DNA from 3 places in the Streptomyces sp. NPDC037301 genome. Region 2 is predicted to be linked to each of the others. Evidence: riboswitches for the same ligand, from Rfam matches in the RefSeq annotation. Region 2 holds a riboswitch; each other region holds the start of a gene.
The links. Region 2 has a riboswitch for cyclic di-AMP ahead of ACZ7IB_RS13105 (M23 family metallopeptidase). Riboswitches for the same ligand answer to the same signal wherever they lie in the genome.

Region 1 (4,902 bases), on a different contig from region 2:
GCGGCGCGCGCGGCGCCCAACGGCTCCAGCAGCATCCGGACCTCCAGGAGGTCGGCGGCCTCCTGCTCGGTGGGCTCGGCGACACAGGCGCCCGCGTGCCGGCGAGTGACCACGAAGCCCTCGGACTCCAGGGTGCGCAGCGCTTCCCGTACCGGAACACGGGAGACTCCGTAACGGCGCGCCAGCAGCTCCTCGGTTAGCCGGCTTCCGCGTTCGAAGACACCGGAGACGATGTCGTCACGGATTGCCGTGCATACCGAATGCGCCGGAATACGCATGTTCGAACCTCCGCCTTAATCCCCGCGAAACGCGGCCGACCGACGCTTGTTCTGCGACTCTATTGCAATGCGGCCGCATTTCCGATGCCGGGTGGAAATTCATGAATATCTTTTGGCCACAGGACGGTTCGGGGAGCAGGTACTGCGGGCGGGCGCGCGGGCCGGACACGGCGAAGGCCCCGGCGTGCTGCCGGGGCCTTCGAAGAGGTGCTGCGGGTGGAGCGTCGGTCAGACGTTGACGCCGTGGGCGCGCAGGTACGCGACGGGGTCCATGTCGGAGCCGTACGACGGCGTGGTCCGGGCCTCGAAGTGAAGGTGCGGGCCGGTGGAGTTGCCGGTCGAGCCGGAGAGGCCGATCTGCTGGCCCGCGCCGACGCTCTGGCCGACGGAGACGCCGATCGAGGAGAGGTGGCCGTACTGCGTGTACGTGCCGTCCGTCATCCGGAGCACGATGTTGTTGCCGTACGCGCCCCCCCAGCCGGCCTCGACGACCGTGCCGGCACCGACGGCGACGACGGAGCTGCCGGACGCGGCGTGGAAGTCGATGCCCGAGTGGCTGCCGGAGGACCAGAGCGAGCCGCTGGACTTGTAGCCGGTGGTGACGTACGAACCGGCGACCGGGAGCTGGAAGTACCCCAGGCGGGTGCGCTCGGCGGACCGGGCGGCGCGGGCCTTCTCGGCGCGCGCCTCGGCCGCGCGCTTCGCGTCGGCCTTGGCCTTCGCCTCGGCCTTCTTCTTGGCCTCGGCCTTCCGCTGGGCCTCCGCCTTCGCCTTCGCCGCGACATCGGCCTGGTGCTTCTGCGCGTCGGCCTGGGCGTCGATCTGGTCGGCGAGGGCGCCCTCGATGGCGATGACCTGGTTCAGACCGGTCTCGTTGACGGAGGAGTCCGCGGCGAGGGCCGGAGAGGCCATGCCGCCTATGACGCCGGTGGTGGCCAGAGCGGCGACGCCGGCGATCTTCGCGCTGCTGCGCGTCAGTCGACTCGGGGCACGATGCTTCCCGGTGGCACGGGTGAACGCCATGAAGTGGCTGATCCTTTCCTTCCTTCTCGCCTACCGGGTTAGCTGACGGGTTCGGAGCAGGAAGGTCTCCTACGGACGCCCTGACCTCATCCGGGCTCAGGCATCCGATTCACCCCAGGGACTGCATGGGTCCCCGGCTCCCCAGGCTCGCGCCTGACGGGGACTCGGCGATGACTGCCCGGTACGTCACGGATGCGGCATACGAGTGACGGACAGCCCGGCCGACGCTAAGCGGGGTCACTTGCATTCACCAAACGGACAGCCCGTTTTGTAGCGCATCCCACAGGGCAGACAGGCAACCTTTCGACTAAAAAGAACAAAAAGGAAGACTCCGGCGAGATTTCACTCACAGGAGTCTTCCTTCTGTCCCGATATGCGGACTATGACGGATCGGTGGACCGACCGTTGCCTTCGGTGCTCGGTCGAACGTGAAAGTCGACCGGTGGACTGTCACACGCAAGGGGCCGGCCGGGCGGGGGTCGCCCGCCTCGGCCCGGCCGGCCGGCCGGTGTCCACGACGGGTATGCCCGTCAGCCGGCGACCACCGACACCTCTCCGATACCCAGGGCCCGGACCGGCTCCTCGATCTGTGACGCGTCACCGACGAGGATCGTGACCAGCCGGTCACCCGGGAAGGCGTTGACCACCGCAGCGGTCGCCTCGACCGTGCCGGTCTCCGCGAGCCGGGCGTACAACTGTGCCTGGTAGTCGTCCGGGAGGTGCTGCTCGACCTGGTCGGCGAGAGTGCCCGCGACCGAGGCCGCCGTCTCGAACTTCAGCGGTGCGACACCCACGAGGTTCTGCACGGCCGTCTCACGCTCTTCATCGGTCAGCCCCTCGGCCGCCAGGGTCCGCAGGACCGTCCACAGGTCCTTCAGCGCCGGTCCCGTGGACTCCGTGTCCACCGATCCGCTGATGGCGAGCATCGCGGCACCGGTCGCCCCCGAGGCGGAATCCGGGGCCGACGACCGCAGCACCTGGGCGAAGGCCCGTACGCCGTAGGTGTAGCCCTTCTCCTCGCGCAGCACACGGTCCAGCCGAGAGGTGAGCGTGCCGCCCAGGCAGTACGTGCCCAGCACCTGGGCCGGCCACACGCTGTCGTGCCGGTCGGCGCCGATCCGGCCGATCAGCAGCTGCGTCTGCACCGCGCCCGGACGGTCGACGACCACCACTCGGCCGGTGTCGTCGGCGGTGATCGGCGGGGCGGGACGAGGCTCCGCGGTGTCTCCCGACCAGTCACCGAGAGTGTCGGCGAGCAGGGCGTCCAGGTCGATGCCGGTGAGGTCACCGACGACCACGGCGGTCGCGGTGGACGGCCGGACGTGGGCGTCGAAGAAGGCACGCACAGCCGCCGAGTCGATCCGCTCCACCGTCTCCTCGCTGCCCTGGCGCGGGCGCGACATCCGCGCCGCGGCCGGGAAGAGCTCCTTGGAGAGCTGCTTGGCGGCGCGCCGGGCCGGGTTGGCCTGCTCGTGCGGGATCTCGTCGAGCCGGTTGCGTACCAGCCGTTCGATCTCGCTGTCGGCGAAGGCAGGCGCCCGCAGCGCCTCGGCGACCAGCGCGAGCGCCTTGGTCAGCCGGGAGGCCGGGACCTCCAGGGAGACCCGGACGCCGGGGTGGTCGGCGTGCGCGTCGAGGGTGGCGCCGCAGCGCTCCAGCTCGGCGGCGAACTCCTCGGCGGTGTGCTTGTCGGTGCCCTCGGACAGTGCCCGCGACATGATCGTGGCCACGCCGTCGAGGCCCTCGGGCTCGGCGTCCAGCGGGGCGTCGAGGAAGATCTCGACCGCCACGACCTGCTGGCCGGGGCGGTGGCAGCGCAGCACCGTGAGGCCGTTGGGCAGGGCGCCGCGCTCCGGCGCGGGAAAGGCCCAGGGACGGGCGAGGCCGGGGGCCGGCTGCGGGTGGTACTGCATCGAAACTCCAGTCGCGGCAGCGTCGGTCACTTGTCCGCTCCTTCGTGCGCGTCGGTGTCGTCGGCTTCGGTCTCATCGGTGTCCGCTGTGTCCGCGGGCTCGGCCGATTCGACCGGCTCGTAGACCAGCACCGCGCGGTTGTCGGGGCGCAGCTGGGCCTCGGCGGCCGCCTGAACCTCTTCCGCGGTGACATCCAGCACGCGCTGGACTGCGGTCAGGGCGAGCTGCGGGTCGCCGAACAGCACGGCGAACCGGCAGAGTTCGTCGGCGCGGCCCGCGACCGTACCGAGCCGGTCCAGCCACTCGCGTTCCAACTGGGCCTGCGCACGCTCCATTTCCTCGGGCGTGGGGCCCTCGGCGGCGAACCGGGCGAGCTCCTCGTCGACCGCGGCCTCGATCTGCGGCACCTCGACGCCGCCGGACGTCTTGACGTCCAGCCAGCCGAGCGAGGGCGCGCCGGCCAGGCGCAGCAGTCCGAATCCGGCAGCCACGGCCGTACGGTCACGGCGGACCAGACGGTTGTGCAGTCGCGACGACTCGCCCCCGCCGAGCACGGTCAGCGCGAGGTCTGCCGCGTCGCACTCACGGGTGCCGTCGTGCGGCAGCCGGTAGGCGGCCATCAGCGCGCGCGCCGGAACCTCCTCGCGCACCTCTTCGCGCAGCTGCTCGCCGATGATCTCGGGGAGCGTGCCATCACGCGGCGGCTGCTTGCCGTCGTGGGACGGGATGGAGCCGAAGTACTTCTCGATCCAGGCGAGGGTCTGCTCGGGGTCGATGTCGCCGACGACCGAGAGCACCGCGTTGTTGGGCGCGTAGTACGTACGGAAGAAGGCGCGGGCGTCCTCAAGGGTCGCGGCGTCCAGGTCCGCCATCGAGCCGATCGGCGTGTGGTGGTACGGGTGGCCCTCGGGGTAGGCCAGTGCCGTCAGCTTCTCGAACGCCGTGCCGTAGGGGACGTTGTCATAGCGCTGGCGGCGCTCGTTCTTGACGACGTCGCGCTGGTTCTCCATGGACTCCTCGTCGAGCGCGGCGAGCAGCGAGCCCATCCGGTCGGCCTCGAGCCAGAGAGCCAGTTCCAGCTGGTGCGTGGGCATCGTCTCGAAGTAGTTGGTGCGCTCGAAGCTGGTGGTCCCGTTGAGCGAACCGCCGGCTCCCTGCACCAGCTCGAAGTGTCCGTTCCCCTTGACCTGGCCGGAGCCCTGGAACATCAGGTGCTCGAAGAGGTGAGCCAGACCTGTGCGTCCCTTGACCTCGTGGCGCGAGCCGACGTCGTACCAGAGGCAGACCGCGGCGACCGGGGTCAGATGGTCCTCCGAGAGCACCACGCGCAGGCCGTTGGCCAGACGGTGCTCGGTCGCTGACAAGCCGCCGGAGCCGGCCTGGGCTGTGGCCGTGTGACCCATGGGCATGTACGTCCCTTCGATTCGATCGCGATACTGGATTTCCTGCGAGACCTGCCACTGTAAGCAAGCGCACAGACACCTGGCGAAGTTCCCATACCGCGGAAGTTCGCGTGAAAGAGGGGCGCATCCCCCGCAGGACGGATCACGAAACCACCTCGACAGGGGTCGGGAACGGCTCTTGGGACGGGTCGAGGTCGGCGATGTCAGTGCGGCGGTCCACAATGGTCGGCGTCAGAACCTGAGGTTGCCCGAACAGAATCCGTGAAGGAGTCGCAGCAGCGATGG
Region 2 (4,902 bases):
AAGTGCCGGGAGCTGACCGCGCTCGGCATCCGCCACAGCGTCGGTGTCGTCGGTCTCGACGACCATCTCGACGAGGCGCGGCGGCTGCGGGCCGCCCTGCCGGACGAGGTCTATCTCTGGGTGAACGCCGCGGAGGGGCACACCTATACGGACGAGGAGGCGGATCGGTGGACGGGCCTCGACCCGCTCTTCCCATACAGTCGGCATCCGCACCGGTCGGCCGGGCTGCCCTGCCGGACGGGCGAATCGGTCATTTCGGTGGACGGTGACGGCACGGTGCGGCGCTGCCATTTCGTCCCGGCGGTGCTCGGCAACCTCTACGACGGGAGCTACCGGCGCGCTCTCGGCCCGCGGGCCTGTCCACTGGCTGTCTGCGACTGCCACATCGGCTATGTGCATCTGGAGACGCTGCCGCTGTACGACGTCTTCGCGGGCGGTGTGCTGGAACGGATACCGGCGTCCCCGTTGTCGCCCCTCGCCGGACGGGCCTGAACCTCCAGTCCGTCCGGCGAGCGAGGGCACCACGGTGGCGGACGCCGCCTAGAGCGGCAGGAGGTCCGGCCGCTTCGCCTCGACATGGTCGCCGGAGGATTCGCCGCGCAGCCGCCGGCCGATCCATGGAACCAGGTACTCGCGCGCCCAGTGGATGTCGTCGCGCCGTACTTCGAGCGTGCCGCGCTGTGCCTGTGGGGGCCATTCCTGGTCGGGGTCGGCCGGCACACCGATGCCGAGGACCTGGGCGGCACGCAGCGCGACCCTGGTGTGTCCCTCGGGCGACAGATGGAGCCGGTCGTCGTCCCAGGCGCGCCTGTCCTGGACGGACCGCAGCGACCACAGGTCGAGGACCGGGCAGTCGTAGCGGTCGGCGATGGACCGCACATGGGCGGTGTAGGTGGCGATCTTGCCGCGCAGATGGCGCAGCACGGGAACGCCTCGGGTGTCGAAGCCTGTGGTGACCAGGACGGTGCCGACCGATTCGGTCAGCTCGGCGACCGCGCGCTCGAAGCGCTCGGCCACGTCGTCGGGGTCGGTGCCGGGCCTGATGATGTCGTTGCCGCCCGCGCAGAAGCTCACCAGATCGGGTGCGAGCTCCTTGGCGCGCGGCACCTGCTCCTCGACGATCTGGTCGAGGAGGCGTCCGCGTACGGCGAGATTGGCGTACCTGAAATTCCCGTGAGCGGAGCCTTCGGTGCCCGTCCCCGCATCGGGGTCCGGGAGCTGGTCCGCGAGAAGTACCGCGAAACGGTCCGCCCAGCCGACGAAGGTTCCGTCCGGGCCGGGGTCGCCGACTCCCTCGGTGAAGCTGTCGCCAATCGCTGCGTACGACCCGATGACGCCATGTCGGTTGATGACGCCACGTTGATTTTTTCTCGAATCGTCTGCCACAAACGCTCATCCTGCACCGCCGAATGTGACCTACGCGACCGTAATAAGGGGTTGACGGGTGGTGAGATAGACCACCCGGTCAGGTTTTGGTAAAGGGGGAATAAGCAGAAGGGACGGTGCGCCGTCGCGCACCGCCCCTTCTGTGTTGCTCAGGTCATGCCTTGTCGCTCAACTGCCCGGCCGTTCGGCTCAGACGTAGATGCCGTGCGAAGCCAGGTAGGCGATCGGGTCGATGTCCGAGCCGTACGCCGGGCCCGTGCGGACCTCGAAGTGCAGGTGCGGGCCGGTGGCGTTGCCGGTGGCGCCGGAGAGGCCGATCTGCTGACCGGTGCTCACGGTCTGGCCTGCGGAGACGGAGATCGAGGACAGGTGGCCGTACTGCGAGTAGTGGCCGTCGGCGTGCTTGATGACGACCTGGTTGCCGTACGCGCCGCCCCAGCCGGCGGTGACGACGGTGCCGGAGGTGATGGTCTTCACGCCGGTGCCGGTGAAGACGGGGAAGTCGATGCCGGTGTGGCTGCCGCTGGACCAGTTGGAGCCGGAGGCGCGGTATCCGGTGGTGTGGTTGCCGGGGACCGGGTGGGTGTAGCCGGAACTGTTGCTCTGGCCTGCCGGGGCGGAGGTCTTGGATTCCGTGACCGTCGAGGCCTTGGCCGGGGCGGACTTCTCCACGACCGACGAGGGCACCGAGGGGGCCTTCGACGGGAGGGCCGCGCCCGCGCCGGCGCCGGTGGACGCGGCGTGGCCCGACTCCTTGCCGCCGAGCGTCAGCTTCATGCCCGGGAAGATCAGGCTGGGGTCTTCACCGACGACCTTGCGGTTGTTCTGGTACAGCTTCTGCCAACCGCCCTCGACCTTGTACTCGGTGGCGATCTTCGACAGGTAGTCGCCGGAGACGACGGAGTACGTCGTGGTGGCGGCCTGCTTCTGCGCGACCGGCTTGGCCGGGGCGGCGTGCGTGGCGGCGGAGGCCGACTGCGGCGCGGCGGTCGGGGCCGACTGCGGCGCGGCCTGGGCACCGGTGGCGCCGAGCAGCGGCAGTGCGATGACGGCACCACCGGCGCCTGCGGCGGCGATGCCGCGGGCGATGGCGCTGGACTTCGTACGACGATGCTTACCCGATATGGGCATGACGTGCTTCCTCTCCGGCGCCTGCGAGGTGAGCTGTCGGGTTCGGGCTGGAGATGCCCGGCCGCACTGAGCGCGGCTTCACCCCTAGCCGGCCGGATTTCTCCGATCGGCGGCCTACCTGGTTCCCCCGCTCCTGCCACGCGATGAGTGGGTGCGAATTCCGGGCGGCGGCAGGATTAGGCGGTCCGTCCGGATTGACGGTGACCGTAAGCGAGTCGGGACGGCGATAACAACCCACTGGTTCCGTACCGGAATCCGCGCTCGGAAATCGGCGCGGAATTCTGGTCACACTCCGTGGATCAAGAATCTTGTCTTTCCGCGCCGCGCACGGAATACCCGACTGCCCCGCCAGCACACACCGTCACGGATATGATTCCGCTCACGAGAGGGCGACCATCTCCCGTAGAAGCGGGGCGTATTGAGCTAAATGCACTGATTACGGACATGTCGCGCCCGTCATTCGCGTCGGAGCCTCAGCACCCGCGCGTCGAGATCCCCCCGAAGCCCGGTGTGCAGCCCCTGGTGCAGCAGTACCGAACCGTGGTGCACCACCCCCGTGTCCAGGCAGGTGTACGTCGCTGCGGGGTCGATCCCGCGCAGCCGCAGGGCCGGGGGCCGCTCCCCGTACCTCTGTGCCTCCAGCCACATCAGGAGCACGGTCTCGTCCCCGTGGACGTACTGGACCGCGCTGAGTCCGCCGCGCGGGGCGCGCAGCCGGTACAGCGCACCGTGCTGCACCACCGGCCGGATCTCCTTGTAGAGATCCACCCAGTTCCGCGCCTCGGCCAACTCCTCCTCGCTCCAGTCGGCGAGGTCCCCGCCGACCCCGAGCACACCGGCCATCGCGCTCACGAAACGGAACCGCAGTGAGCTGGCCCTGTCGTTGAGCTGGACGTTCGGGCTGTCGGTGACCCAGGCGGCCATCACCCGGGCCGGATGGATCTGACCGAAGCCCTCCTGGATGGTGAGGCGGTCGAGCGGGTCGGTGTTGTCGGAGGTCCATACCTGGTCCGTACGGGACAGAATCCCCAGGTCGATCCTGCCGCCGCCGCCCGAGCAGGACTCGAAGGCGACGGAGGGGTGCGCGGCACGGAGCCGGTCGATCAGCGCGTACAGGGCGTCCACGTGCTCGATCCAGAGCTTCTGCTGATACTCCTCACCCGGCCAGCCCGCGTCGGTGAAGCTGCGGTTGAAGTCCCATTTCACATAGTCGACGGGCGCACTGGAGAGCAGTGTGTCCAGTTGCTCCCACAGATAGTCCTGCACATCGGTGCGGGCCAGATTGAGCACCATTTGATTGCGGAACTCGGTCCGCGCCCGCCCAGGGAAATGCTGCACCCAGTCGGGGTGCGCGCGATAGAGATCGCTGTCGGCATTGACCATTTCCGGCTCGACCCAGATACCGAACTGCATGCCGAGTCCGTGCACTTCGTCGGCGAGCGGCTTCAGTCCGCCGGGAAAGCGGTCCGGATTCGGCGTCCAGTCGCCGAGCCCGGCTCGGTCGCTGGTGCGCTGCCCGAACCACGCGTCGTCCACGACGAACAGCTCGACGCCCATCGCGGCGGCGCGCTCGGCGAGGGCGCGCTGCTGCTCCTGCGAGATGTCGAAGCCGGTCGCCTCCCAGGAGTTGTAGAGCACCGGCCGCAGGCTCTGTGCGTCCGGGATCACATGGGCCAGCTGCCAGGCGTGCCAGGCCCGGCTCGCCCCGCCGAACCCCTCCGCACTCCACAGACCGGCAAAGACGGGGGTGGTGTACGACTCCCCCGGCGCGAGCAGCAGCAGCCCCGAGTCGTCGTAGCCGGCGCCGCCGGTGATCTGTACGAGCCCATCGGGGAGCTGCTGTACGGAAATCCGCCACGACCCGGACCAGCCGAGCGCACAGCCGTACACCTCGCCGCCCTCCTCGGTCGCCGCACCGTCGGCGTCGAGTGCGACCCACGGCAGGTACTGGTGCCCGGTGTGGCCGCGCCTGCTGGAGATGACGCTCTCGCCGTACGTCAGCTCCACCCGTGCAAGCTGCGACTCCGCCGCCCAGCGTCCGTGCAGCCGGCTCAGCCGCCAGCCGTCGCGGGCGGGCAGCGACCAGGCTGCCGCGTCGGCGCGCAGCAGTTCCAGCGGCGGACCGTCCGGCCCCGCGTGGGCGACGGTGGCCCAGCGCTCGATCACATCGGAGTCGTCCCGCATCCGGTAGTGCAGGGTGAGGACGAGCCGGTGCACGGAGTCGGTGAATCCGATACGGAGTTCGTCTCCGTCCACCGTGGCGTCGGCAAAGGCCCACTCGGTGCCGCGGACCTCGGGGGTGCGTACCGAGAGGGCCGGGCGGACGAACCGGGCGCCGCCCTCCACGGGGTACTCCTCGCGGCCGTCGAGCTGTGACTCGAAGCC
Region 3 (4,902 bases), on a different contig from region 2:
GACCGACCCTTCGATCCGCCGCCTCCCCGTCTCCCGATCGCGTGATCACCCGCCCTCGCCGCCCGGCCGCTGCGCCGAGGCCGCCCGCCCGAACCCACTGCGCAACAGTGCCTGGAGTGTTGCCGCCGCGGCGCTCGCCCGGTCGCCGCGGTGCACCATCGAGATCGTCCGCCGGAACGAAGCGGGCTCCAGCCGCCGCACGGACAACGGCGTCGACGACATCGCGGCAACCATCTCCGGTACGACCGCCATTCCGATGCCCGCGCTGACCAGCGCACACACCAGCGCGTAGCCGGGCGACTCGCAGACCACGGCGGGCGTCGCCCCTGCTTCGGCCAACGCCTGCTCCACCCCGCGGCGCGGTGGATGCGTCGGCGCACTGCTGATCAGCGGCCGCCCCGCAAGTTCTGTCACCGGCAGTCTCCCGGTGCCTTCGGACAGCATCTGCCCGACCGCCGTGATCAGGACCAGTTCCTCGACCAGCAGCGGTTCGGCGAATACCCCGGAGGGCCAGGCCGCTGCGGCAGCCGGCTCGTACACATGGGTCAGCGCAAGATCGGCCTCGCCCGCGGCCACCGCCGCGACCCCGTCCGGCGGCTCGTACTCGGTGACCGCCAGTTCCACATCCGGGTGGGCGCGACGGAAGGCGCTCAGCACCGGCGGCAACAGATGGATGCCCGCGGTGGTGAACGTGCCGACCCGGAGGCGTCCGCCGGAGAGTCCGGAGAGACGGGCCAGTTCGTGGCGGGCCAGGTCCATCTCGTCGAGGATCCGCCGTGCGCGTCCGACCAGCAGTTCACCGGCGGCCGTGAGGCGGGCCCCTCGGCGGTGGCGCACCAGCAGTGCAGCGCCCGCCTCCCGCTCCAGCTTGGCGATCTGCTGGGAGAGCGCGGGCGCAGTGTAGCCGAGTCGGGCGGCGGCCCGGGTGATCGATCCGGCTTCCGCGACCGCCACCAGCGCCGCGAGCCGTGTCGGGTCGTACATTAAGCGTTCCTTTTGGCAGACCCAGAAGATTGCAAGTACACGCTAAAGGCTCTGCCGGGCCAGGGTGGACCCATGGACGCACAATTGATCGCCTTCACCGGGGTCGCCGCTGGAATGGTCGCGCTGCCGGGCGCGGACTTCACCGTCGTCGTACGCAACGCGCTCGCCTCCCGGTCAGCGGGGGTGGCGAGCGCGCTCGGTGTTGCCGGTGGACTCCTCGTGCACACCGCGCTGGCCGTCGCCGGGCTTGCCGCTGTGCTGGTGACGCTGCCCGTACTGTTCCGCACCGTTCAGCTGCTCGGCGGGGCCTACGTCCTCTGTCTCGGCATCAGTGCCCTGTACGCGGCTCGGCGCCGCACCACGGGCAGGGCGGGCGAGGCCGAGGGCGAACCAGCAGGGCAGGGAACGGTACGCGCACTGCGCCAGGGCTTCCTCACCAACGCCCTGAATCCCAAGGCGCCGGTGCTCTTCCTGAGTCTGCTGCCGCAGTTCGTTCCCGACGGGCAGCCGCCGCTCCCGAGGACCTTGTTGCTCGCAATGATCGTGGTGCTGCTTGCGCTGATCTGGTTTCCCGCCGTGGCCCTCCTGGTGGACCGGCTGGGCCGGTGGCTGCGCCGGCCGCGTACCGCCCGCGCCATCGAGGGCGGCAGCGGCGCGGCGCTCACCGGTCTGGGGCTGGTGCTGGTGTCCGGCTCCCTGCTGCACTGAGGAACGAGCGGGTCAGCGGCGGAGACCCGGGCCTGTCCGGTGGATCACGGCCGGGGGCGCGGGCCTGATGCGCCGGACAGGCATCAGCGGACCCGCCCGTAATAGACGCTCTTCGTCCAGATCTTCTCCAGCCGGACCACCGCGCCGGTCCTCGGCGAGTGCCAGATCCTGCCCTTACCGGCGTAGATCCCCACGTGGTAGATGCTGCGGCCGTAATGGAAGAAGACCAGATCGCCGCGTTGCCTGTGCGAGGCCGAGATATGGCGGGTCTTGTTGTACTGCTGCTGGGCCGTGCGGGGGAGCTTCTTGCCCGCCTTTTTGAACGAATAGACCGTCAGACCCGAGCAGTCGAAGCGGTTGGGGCCGGTGGCCCCCCACCCGTACGGCGATCCCTTCTTCGACGCGGCGATGTTGAGTGCCTTCATCGAGAGTGCCGCTGCCTGGGCTTGGGGCGTGGCGCCCGGGGCAAGCATGGTGCCGCCGACGGCGGCCAGTGTCAGAACCGAGGCCGTGCCGGCCCGGGCGAGCAGAGACGGGACATGAACCTGCGCAGCCATGCGCAACCCTTCGTCAGCCGCCTGTGAAGGATGACCTGTCGGGTTCGGGCTGGCGAAGTTGCCCGGCCGCGCTCGGCGGCTTCACCCCGAGGGTCGACCGGTGTTCCGGTCGACCCGTTGTGCTCGGGTCCTCCACTCCTGCCGATCCACTTCTGTCGACCAGGCATCCGGACGGCGGCAGGACTCGGCGTCCGCCCGGACCGCCCCGTCGCGGTGGCGGGGGCTTGTCGTCCCAGGGATCTTGACGCACCGACTGCCGGATTTCCGAGTGAAAGCGACGATATGTGAGTCTCCTCACGAATGGCCCGTTTGGGTGGGGCTGGTGATTTCGAAGACCGTGCAGGTCACTCGGACCGGTCTCGCACCAGGGATGGAGGGAGGGATTCCGATCACTGTTCTCGCAGAAAACGCAAGTTGAGATATCGCCCGTGAGGGGGAATCCCTACGCCGAACGAGCTAGGAATTTTGATGTGCCTGCCGGGCGTGTCGCGCAGGGGAGTTGAGCGAAGTCCGTCGGAGTCGGGGACGGAGTGAGTTGAGCAAACCCCGTCGGAGGTGAGGGCAGGGGGAGTTGGCCGGAGCCGGCCGGGGTGGGAGACGAAGTGGGCTGCTCAACTCGTCTGAGCGGGGGGTACGGTGACGCGTCCGGCCCGCCGTTCCCCGTCCAGTACGCGCAGCGCCCGCGCCAAGGTGGCGGCGTGGATCTGCGCCTCGCCGCGCTCATGCATCAATGCGAGGGCATCCCGCAGCGCGCCCGCCCGTGAGGCCAGTGCCTGTGCGGCGCGCAGTGCGCCGTAGGTGTCGCTGCCGCGTGCCGGGTTGATCCGGCCCAGTTGGTCCAGGACTTCGAGGTAGCAGTCGATGAACTCCCCCTCCGCGCGCGTCAGTGCGGGGAGCGGCGGCAACTCCGGTGGCTGCATCGGGCGTTCACCTCGCGCTGTGCGGCGGGAGTGACGACTTCCGGGTCTCCATGATGTGGTCCACCAGACCGTACGCCTTGGCGCCCGCCGCGTCGAGGATGAGGTCGCGCTCGATGTCGGTGGCGATCTGCTCTGCGCTGCGGCCCGTGTGACGGGCCAACAGTGTGGTGATCATCTCGCGGACCCGTTCCAATTCCTGTGCCTCGATCTCCAGATCGGAAGGCTGGCCCTGAACCGGCTCGGTGAGCCCGGGCTGCTGCACGACGACCCTGGCGCCGGGCAGTGCGTGCCGCCGGCCGGGAGCGCCTGCGGCGAGCAGTGCGGACGCGCAGGAACCGGCCTGGCCGAGGCAGTAGGTCTCCACCTCGCAGGTGAGGTACTGCATCGTGTCGTAGACCGCGGACATGGCACCGAACGAGCCGCCGGGGGAGTTGATGTAGAGCGAGATGGGCCGGTCAGGGGCGTCGTGTTCCAGATACATGAACTGGGCGATCAGATCGGTGGCCGCGGTGTCGTCGACCGGGGTGCCGAGGAAGACGATCCGTTCGGCGAGCAGCTTGGAGTACGGATCGAGGGTGCGGGTCCCGTTGGTCGTGCGCTCGGTGAACTCGGGCAGCACGTAACGGGCGGTGGGGCGGAACAGCATGGCGTTGCCTTTCCTCCGGGGCTGTACGGGGACCTGCGCAAGCATCTGTAAAGAATGTACAGGACGTACAGAAAATTATGATGGGGAGCAGCACCGTCTCGCTGTGTGCGACGGTGGTCGGGGCGTAGCCGGGCCCAGCCGTTGGCTTGCCGGTCACGGGGTTCAGGGCGGTCCCGCTCTGTACCGACCGGCGCTTCGGAGTCGAGCCCTTGCTCGGCTTGACCGTCACCCGAATCCAGCGGCTGAAGTCCCGGGCCTCGACCCGGGTCGCCCGGCCCCAGGGGACCCCCACTGCCTGCAGGAACCGCCACCACCGCAGCAGATCCATTCGAACCGTCGACGGAGCCCTGCCGGCCGCCAGCGGCTCCTGAAAGTAGACCGCGACCGCTTCCACGCTTGTACCGTCGGGGTCGAGGAGCCGATAGGGCTCGTACCGGTCGCCGGTCTCCACCAGCCGACCCCACCGAGGAACCACCAAGGCGGCCAGATCCCGCTCGGGCGCATCGTTCGTCACGACCGGTCAACGTAGCGACCGCGGACACCACTTTCCCTCTGAACTGCAGAACCTCCGGGGTTCGTTCAGTCAACGGGGCGTCCGCTGCCCGATGCTCTGGCCCGACCCCGACCCGGGGGTCCGTCGTCGTGCTGAACGGCATTGGACCCGCGAGTTCGACTCCAACTCGTGACCACGCCGCTTCCGGGCTCCGTGGACGGACAAACGGGGAGCGGACTAGCCAAGAGGGCAGCGGTAGCGCAACTTGTTGAGAGATCCGCCGCCGGTGGAGTCCTCCACGGCCGCGCCGTCTGCGCCCCAGCCAGCGGCTTCGTAGAAGCGCCGGGCGCGTTCGTTGTCTTCCAGGACCCACAAGGTGGCTTGCGTGTAGTCGGCCTGTCCGAGAGCCGCCAACGTGGCCAGCATCAACTGCCTTCCGATTCCCGTGCCCCAGACCTCGGGCATCGCGTAGAGTGTGCCGATTTCCGCGATGACAGGGGTGTCCTGAGACGGGCCGAAACTTGCGAATCCGACGATCCCGGCCTCGGTTTCAGCTACCAGTACTCCCGACGATGGCCACCGTGTTTTCGCGAT

Region 1: another riboswitch for cyclic di-AMP. It lies ahead of ACZ7IB_RS31900 (M23 family metallopeptidase); the one in region 2 lies ahead of ACZ7IB_RS13105 (M23 family metallopeptidase).
Region 3: another riboswitch for cyclic di-AMP. It lies ahead of ACZ7IB_RS23640 (C40 family peptidase); the one in region 2 lies ahead of ACZ7IB_RS13105 (M23 family metallopeptidase).

Annotation. Positions count from the first base shown of each region.
Region 1 is NZ_JBVJWD010000026.1:12,619-17,520, reverse strand. It holds gene ACZ7IB_RS31905 (GntR family transcriptional regulator) at 1-278, opposite strand, end outside; gene ACZ7IB_RS31900 (M23 family metallopeptidase) at 507-1,301, opposite strand; cyclic di-AMP (ydaO/yuaA leader) riboswitch at 1,315-1,481, opposite strand; gene ACZ7IB_RS31895 (M16 family metallopeptidase) at 1,832-3,214, opposite strand; gene ACZ7IB_RS31890 (M16 family metallopeptidase) at 3,241-4,623, opposite strand; gene ACZ7IB_RS31885 (DNA gyrase/topoisomerase IV subunit A) at 4,899-4,902, shown strand, end outside.
Region 2 is NZ_JBVJWD010000006.1:181,752-186,653, reverse strand. It holds gene ACZ7IB_RS13115 (STM4011 family radical SAM protein) at 1-492, shown strand, start outside; gene ACZ7IB_RS13110 (SGNH/GDSL hydrolase family protein) at 541-1,386, opposite strand; gene ACZ7IB_RS13105 (M23 family metallopeptidase) at 1,576-2,517, opposite strand; cyclic di-AMP (ydaO/yuaA leader) riboswitch at 2,521-2,677, opposite strand; gene ACZ7IB_RS13100 (alpha-galactosidase) at 2,974-4,902, opposite strand, start outside.
Region 3 is NZ_JBVJWD010000015.1:30,495-35,396, reverse strand. It holds gene ACZ7IB_RS23655 (ATP-binding protein) at 1-2, shown strand, start outside; gene ACZ7IB_RS23650 (LysR family transcriptional regulator) at 46-984, opposite strand; gene ACZ7IB_RS23645 (LysE family translocator) at 1,057-1,692, shown strand; gene ACZ7IB_RS23640 (C40 family peptidase) at 1,776-2,249, opposite strand; cyclic di-AMP (ydaO/yuaA leader) riboswitch at 2,253-2,425, opposite strand; gene ACZ7IB_RS23635 (hypothetical protein) at 2,861-3,169, opposite strand; gene ACZ7IB_RS23630 (ATP-dependent Clp protease proteolytic subunit) at 3,177-3,812, opposite strand; gene ACZ7IB_RS23625 (GNAT family N-acetyltransferase) at 4,546-4,902, opposite strand, start outside.